3 regions of the Micromonospora sp. DH13 genome follow, and region 1 is predicted to be linked to each of the others. Evidence: riboswitches for the same ligand, from Rfam matches in the RefSeq annotation. Region 1 holds a riboswitch; each other region holds the start of a gene.
The links. Region 1 has a riboswitch for cobalamin ahead of cobN (cobaltochelatase subunit CobN). Riboswitches for the same ligand answer to the same signal wherever they lie in the genome.
Positions count from the first base shown of each region.

Region 1 (2,259 bases):
CAGGACGATCCGCGCCCCGGCGCCCGCCATCGCGGCGATGCCGACCAGCCAGGCGTGCTGCACGGCGAGGAAGTCCTCCCCGACGTCGACCTCGCCCCGCCGGCCGAAGCTCAGCCCGGCGGGGGAACCCAGCATGGCCGGCGGCAGCCGGTCGATCAGGTCGTCCACGCCGAAACTGATCCACGGGTGCGGCAGGACGCGCTGGAGGCACCGGACGATCGCGGACTTGCCCGAGCTGGAGCCGCCGTTGAGCACGATGACCTGCGTCGCCACCTGATCGGTTTCCCTTCGGGCAATTCCCGTCTCGCGCGAGCGGGTGATGATCGGAATCAGCCTAACCAATCCGCGGGTCGGTCGGCGGGAAAGTGCGCGGAGCGACCCGGAGCCATCGGCATACGACATTTGCTTGTGCCGCATCCGATTCCTTGAGCCATTGTCGTCACTCGATGTCGAGCGGGGTGGGAGTGGCCGGGAGCCCGGCGTTGACCGGCGGCGGTCGGGTGTGGCAGCATTCGCGGCCTGACGGCAGTGAAGGAAGCCGGTGCGATTCCGGCGCGGTCCCGCCACTGTCACCGGGGAGCGATCCCCCCTCGTGAGTCACGGCCGTGTGTCTGCGGTTGGAAGGCCGGGGGAGAGCGTCGATCCGGGAGCCAGGATACTTCGGCCGTCGGAGCGACCCCAGGGCGTGGACACCCGAGGAGGACCCGATGACGCACGGCGTCTCGCACATCGACGACCATCGTCGCCGCCTGCTGGCGCGCGGCAGCCTGCCCGCGCCCCGTCGCCGCACCTGAGCCCGCGCACCGCGTACCGCGCCATGCTGCGCGCCCGGCGCCCCGGCCGTCGCCGGTGAACCGGCCGCAGGCCCGCCGTACCCGCTGAACCCGCGCCCCTGCCTGCCCGCCGGCGGCCCACCCGCCGCCCGGTGCGTCACTCTCCGGAGCCTTCCGTGCGCATCCTGCTGCTGTCCACCGCCGACACCGACCTGCTCGCCGCCCGGGCCAGCGGCGCCGGCTACCGGCTGGCCAACCCCGCCCGGGTCGCCGCCGACGCCGTGCCGGCGCTGCTCGACGGCGTCGACCTCGCCGTCGTACGGCTGCTCGGCGGCCGGCAGGCGTGGCCGGACGGCCTCGCGGCCGTGCTCGGCTCCGGGGTGCCGACGGTCGTCCTCGGCGGCGAGGCGGTCCCCGACGCCGAGCTGATGGCCGCGTCCACCGTGGCCTCCGGGGTGGCCACCGACGCCCTGGCGTACCTGGTCGAGGGCGGGCCGGGCAACCTCGCCGAACTGGCCCGGTTCCTCTCCGACACGGTGCTGCTCACCGGCGAGGGCTTCGCCCCGCCCGCGTCGACCCCCGGGTACGGCGTCCACGGCGAGCGCCCCCACAAGCCCGAGCGGCCGACCGTCGGGATCGTCTTCTACCGGGCGCACGCCCTCGCGGGGAACACCGCCTTCGTCGACTCCCTCGCCGACGCGGTCGACGCCGCCGGGGCGAACCCCCTGCCGATCTTCTGCGGCTCGCTGCGCGGGCTCGCCCCCGGCGACGGGCCGCTGGAGCTGTTCGCCCGCTGCGACGCCCTCGTCGTCACCGTGCTCGCCGCCGGCGGGACCGTGGCCGCCGACGCCTCCGGCGGGGGCGACGACGACGCCTGGGACGTCGGCGCGCTCGCCGCCCTCGACGTGCCGATCGTGCAGGCGCTCTGCCTCACCAGCACCCGCGAGCAGTGGGCCGGCAGCGACGCCGGCCTGTCCCCACTGGACGCCGCCATGCAGGTGGCCATCCCCGAGTTCGACGGCCGGATCGTCACCGTCCCCTTCTCGTTCAAGCGGATCGACGCCGACGGGCTGTCGGTCTACGAGCCCGACCCCGAGCGGGCCGCCCGGGTCGCCGGGATCGCCACGCGTCAGGCCCGGCTGCGGCACGTGCCCAACGCCGACAAGCGGCTGGCGATCGTGCTCAGCTCCTACCCGACGAAGCACTCCCGGGTCGGCAACGCCGTCGGCCTGGACACCCCCGCCTCGGCGGTGCGGCTGCTCGCCGCGCTGGCCGCCGCCGGCTACCACCTCGGCGACCGGCCCGTCCCCGACGACGGGGACACGCTCATCCACGCCCTGATCGCCGCCGGCGGCCACGACGTGGAGTGGCTCACCCCCGAGCAGCTCGCCGACGCCGACGCCCGGGTGCCGCAGGCAAGCTACCGGCGTTGGTTCGACGCGGTCCCGGCCGGGCTGCGCGACCGGATCCGCGAGCACTGGGGCGA
Region 1 is NZ_JAHWGR010000028.1:37,772-40,030, reverse strand. Features, by position in the region: partial or broken gene LPA42_RS23905 (hypothetical protein) at 1-402, opposite strand, end outside; cobalamin riboswitch at 532-661, shown strand; gene cobN (cobaltochelatase subunit CobN) at 950-2,259, shown strand, end outside.

Region 2 (2,259 bases), on a different contig from region 1:
TCGCAGTAGAACTGAGACGCCATGGACTCGCAGAAGGGTGCCGGGGCGGCGGCGAGGGCCGGGGTGGCACCGGCGGCGAGGCCCAGGGCGGCGAGGGCGGACGCGGCCAGGATCCTGACGGTGGTACGCATGGAACTCCTCCCAACGTAGCTAAGTGATGACTCAGCGCCACGCCAGCCTAGCCACCGCATAGACGTACCTGAATTAGCTGTTCGGTCGGTCGGTCACCCGTTGCGGCCAGCGGTCGTGGTGCACCGCCTCGGCGAGGGGCCGGCGTCGCCGCCACCCGTGCCGCTCCAGGTCGGGCACGGCCTCCAGGTGCGTGACCGGCCCGACGCAGAGCCAGGCCACCGGCCGGATGCCGGCCGGCACGCCCAGCAGCTCGGCGAGGAACGGCTCCCGGTAGAAGGAGACCCACCCGACGCCCAGCCCCTCGGCGGTGGCGGCGAGCCAGAGGTTCTGGATGGCCAGGCAGACCGAGTAGAGGCCGGCGTCGGCGATGGCGTGCCGCCCGAGCACGGCCGGGCCGCCGCGCTCCGCGTCGTACGTGACGACGACCGACAGCGTCGACTCCAGCACCCCGTCGATCTTGATACGCGCGAACCGCTCGGCCGCCGCGCCGTCCAGGGTGGCGGCGAACGTGGCCCGCTCGGCCTGCACGTGCCGGTGGAACCGGCGGCGGACGGCGGCGTCCCGGACCAGGACGAAGTCCCACGGCTGCGAGTAGCCGACGCTGGGCGCGGCGTGCGCGGCGTCGAGGATCCGGTGCAGGGTGTCGGCCGGCACCGGCTCCCCGGTGAACTGGGCCCGGACGTCCCGGCGGCGGTGGATGGCGTCGTAGAGTTCCACAGGCAGGCTCCCGCTGCGCTCGGCCCACCCAGCGGGTGGGCGGTCGACGCGAGGCCGGTCTTCGGACTCCCGGATCGACGCCTGCCCGTCCGCCTTCCCAGCCGCACGGCCAGTGGCTGCGCTCCTCGCGCGTGGACGGTGGCTCCCCGGTCACCGCGGCGGGCCCGTGCCGGATTCACACCGGCTTCCCGATTCTCCCCGCACCCGCGGGGCACCTCGCATGATCGTGCCGCCGGCGATGCTAACCCGTGTCAGCGGTGCAGCGTCCGGCCGGGCAGTTCCCCGTACGTGGTGAGGTAACGGGCGGCGAAGCGGCGCGGGTCGGCGAATCCCCAGCGCGCGGCGGTCGCGGCCACAGAGGTGCCGTCGCCGGGCGTGGCCCGGGACAGTTCCTGGCGGGCCAGGTCGAGTCGCACCCGACGCAGGTAGGCCAGGGGGGTCATGCCGAGCTGACTGCGGAACGCGAGCTGCACGGCGCGGGGGGTGGCGCCGGCGGCGCGGGCGATGTCGACGAGGCCGATGTCGGTCCCGGCGGCGGACTCGATGAAGGCGATCGCCCGCCGCAGGGTCCCCGCGTGGGCGTCGGCCCGGTCGCACGGCCGGTCCTCCCGGAGGGCGTTGCTGGGAAACGCGGCGAGCGTCGCCGCGGCGAGCAGGCGGCCGAGGCCACCGAGCACGAGCGGGGACGCGCCCGGCGCGCCGCCGGCGGCCATGACGGACTCCGCGTACCGGACGGTCTGCCGCCACCGCCACTCCGCCTCGGCGCGGATCGGCCGGAAGCTGACGAACCGCAGGGGTGCCAGCGGCCGGTCCGGATCGGCGCGGGCGACCTGGTCGATCAGCGAGAGGTCCAGCAGGACGCAGGTCACGTCCAGGTCGCTGGACCACGAGGAGCCGGGCAGGTCGGGCTGGTACAGCACGGCGACCTCGCCGGGCCCGACCATCTCGTCGACACCGTCGCAGCGGCGCCCGAAGCACCCCCGGCGGGGGGCGGCGAGCAGGACGTACCCGAGGGGTTCCGCCTGCACCCGCAGGTCGAGGGCGATGCTGACGTCGTCGATGCAGAACGCACCGGCGTTCCACCGGTCGTGGCGGAGCGGAAGCCCGGTCGGCACGGCGGCCAGCCGCACGCTGCGTCCGTACGCGGTCTCGTAGACGTGCGCCGCCTCCGCCGGGTCGCTGGTCGAGAACCGGGTGAGCGTGGGCGGGCCATGATTACCCGAAGTCACCAATTCACCCCCCTGGGTCACGAGGGAGCCTAGCTACCCGCGCGGGCGGACAGTGCAACGGCACGCCGGAGCGCCACCTCCCAGGCCCGAGGGATTCTCGCCGCCGGTCAGCTCCGCAGGGTCTGGCTGGGCGGCCGCCCGTAGGCCCGGCGGTACTCGGTGGCGAACCGGCCCAGGTGGG
Region 2 is NZ_JAHWGR010000013.1:82,443-84,701, forward strand. Features, by position in the region: gene LPA42_RS15095 (hypothetical protein) at 1-131, opposite strand, end outside; gene bluB (5,6-dimethylbenzimidazole synthase) at 205-849, opposite strand; cobalamin riboswitch at 884-1,083, opposite strand; gene LPA42_RS34455 (helix-turn-helix domain-containing protein) at 1,101-2,078, opposite strand; gene LPA42_RS15110 (AraC family transcriptional regulator) at 2,186-2,259, opposite strand, start outside.
Region 2: it holds a riboswitch for cobalamin, as region 1 does, so the genes downstream of both, bluB (5,6-dimethylbenzimidazole synthase) here and cobN (cobaltochelatase subunit CobN) in region 1, are expected to answer to the same signal.

Region 3 (2,259 bases), on a different contig from region 1:
GGACCTACACGTCGAGCCGCCAGCTCCAGGTGTACGGCAACAAGTGCCTGGACGCCTACGGCCAGGGCATTAGCAACGGCACCACGGTCGTGATCTGGGACTGCAACGGCGGCAGCAACCAGCAGTGGAACGTCAACGCCAACGGCAGCATCACGGGCGTCGCGTCGGGGCTCTGCCTGGATGCCAGCGGCGCCGCCACCGCCAACGGCACGAAGATCGTCCTGTGGTCGTGCAACGGCGGCGCGAACCAGCAGTGGAGCCTGAAGACCTCCTAGCCGCCCGCCACCCCGGATCCGGGCCAGCCCGCGCACCTGCGGGCTGGCCCGTCGTCCGGCCGGTGGCCCGCGGTCGCCGCTCACCCGGTGCGAGGGTGGAGTCACGCTGCGCGGCGACTCGCCCGACACATCATCTGGTGTTGCCATCTTCGCCTTGCGCCCATATATGGTGTCACCCGTAGCTGGTTCGGCCATCGGTCCACGATGGTCGAGGCAAGAGGGAACCCGGTGTGATTCCGGGGCTGCCCCGCAGCGGTGAGTGGGAACGACCGCCGTCAACGAAGCACTGGGTCCGGCCGGGCCTGGGAAGCGACGGCCAGTAGGCACCGAGCACGACGCCCGCGAGTCCGAAGACCTGCCAGCGTGCCGCACGCGACGCGTGCGGCGGTCGAAGGCCGCGTGGGACGGCCGACGCCATCAGCCGGCAGCGGCGGCGGGTTGTGCCGTCGCGGGTGTCCGGCGGCGTCCTCCCGCGCGCCCTCGACCTCGGGGACGGGCTTGAGGAGGGCGAACATGAGCGCGACGCGCGAGCAGGCGAGGCCGGGGCAACGCCGGCACGTCATGCAGGTCCGTAAGCGGGACGGCGACACCGAGCCGGTGGACGTCAACAAGATCGTCGAAGCGGTGCAGCGCTGGGTCGCCGACCTGGACGAGGTCGACCCGCTGCGGGTGGCGACGAAGACGATCAGCGGCCTGTACGACGGGGCGACCACGGCCGAGCTGGACAAGCTGTCGATCCAGACGGCGGCGGAGCTGATCGGCGAGGAACCGCAGTACTCGAAGCTGGCGGCGCGGCTGCTGGCCGCGTACGTGGCCGAGGAGGTCCGCGGGCAGGAGGTGGACAGCTTCAGCCAGTCCATCCGGTACGCCCACGGCCTGGGCCTGATCGGCGACGGCACGGCCGCCTTCGTGGCCGCCCACGCCCGCGAGCTGGACGACGCCGTCGACCCGGCCGGGGACCTGCGGTTCGAGTACTTCGGCCTGCGCACGGTCGCCGACCGTTACCTGCTGCGGCACCCGCAGACCCGGCTCGTGGTGGAGACGCCGCAGTACTGGCTGCTGCGGGTGGCCTGCGGGCTGTCGCAGACGGCGGGGGAGGCGGTCGACTTCTACCGCCTGATGTCCACCCTGGCGTACCTGCCCAGCTCGCCGACGCTGTTCAACTCCGGCACCCGGCACACCCAGATGTCGTCGTGCTTCCTGGTCGACTCGCCGCGCGACGAACTCGACTCCATCTACGAGCGCTACCACCAGGTGGCGAAGCTGTCGAAGTTCTCCGGCGGCATCGGCATCTCCTGGTCGCGGGTGCGCGGCCGGGGCGCGTTGATCCGGGGCACCAACGGGCGCTCGAACGGGATCGTGCCGTTTCTCAAGACGCTCGACGCCGGGGTTGCGGCGGTCAACCAGGGCGGCCGGCGCAAGGGCGCGGCCTGCGTCTACCTGGAGCCGTGGCACCCGGACATCGAGGAGTTCCTGGAGCTGCGGGACAACACCGGCGAGGAGTCCCGGCGCACCCACAACCTGAACCTGGCCAACTGGATCCCGGACGAGTTCATGCGCCGGGTCGAGGCCGACGGCGACTGGTCGCTGATCGACCCGTCCGACGCCCCCGAGCTGCCCGACCTGTACGGCGAGGCGTTCGACTCCGCGTACCGGGCGGCGGAGAAGAAGGCCGTCCGCACGGTCCGGGCCCGCGACCTGTACGGGCGGATGATGCGCACGCTCGCGCAGACCGGCAACGGGTGGATGACGTTCAAGGACGCGTCCAACCGGCTGTCCAACCAGACCGGCGAGCCGGGCAACGTGATCCACCTGTCGAACCTGTGCACCGAGATCCTGGAGGTCAACGACGACGCCGAGACGGCGGTGTGCAACCTCGGCTCGGTCAACCTGGGTGCACACGTGGGTGCCGACGGCGTCGACTGGGACCGGCTGCGCGCGACCGTCCGCACGGCGGTGGTGTTCCTCGACCGGGTGATCGACA
Region 3 is NZ_JAHWGR010000019.1:134,482-136,740, forward strand. Features, by position in the region: gene LPA42_RS19370 (glycoside hydrolase family 2 TIM barrel-domain containing protein) at 1-275, shown strand, start outside; cobalamin riboswitch at 442-653, shown strand; gene LPA42_RS19375 (ribonucleoside-diphosphate reductase subunit alpha) at 789-2,259, shown strand, end outside.
Region 3: it holds a riboswitch for cobalamin, as region 1 does, so the genes downstream of both, LPA42_RS19375 (ribonucleoside-diphosphate reductase subunit alpha) here and cobN (cobaltochelatase subunit CobN) in region 1, are expected to answer to the same signal.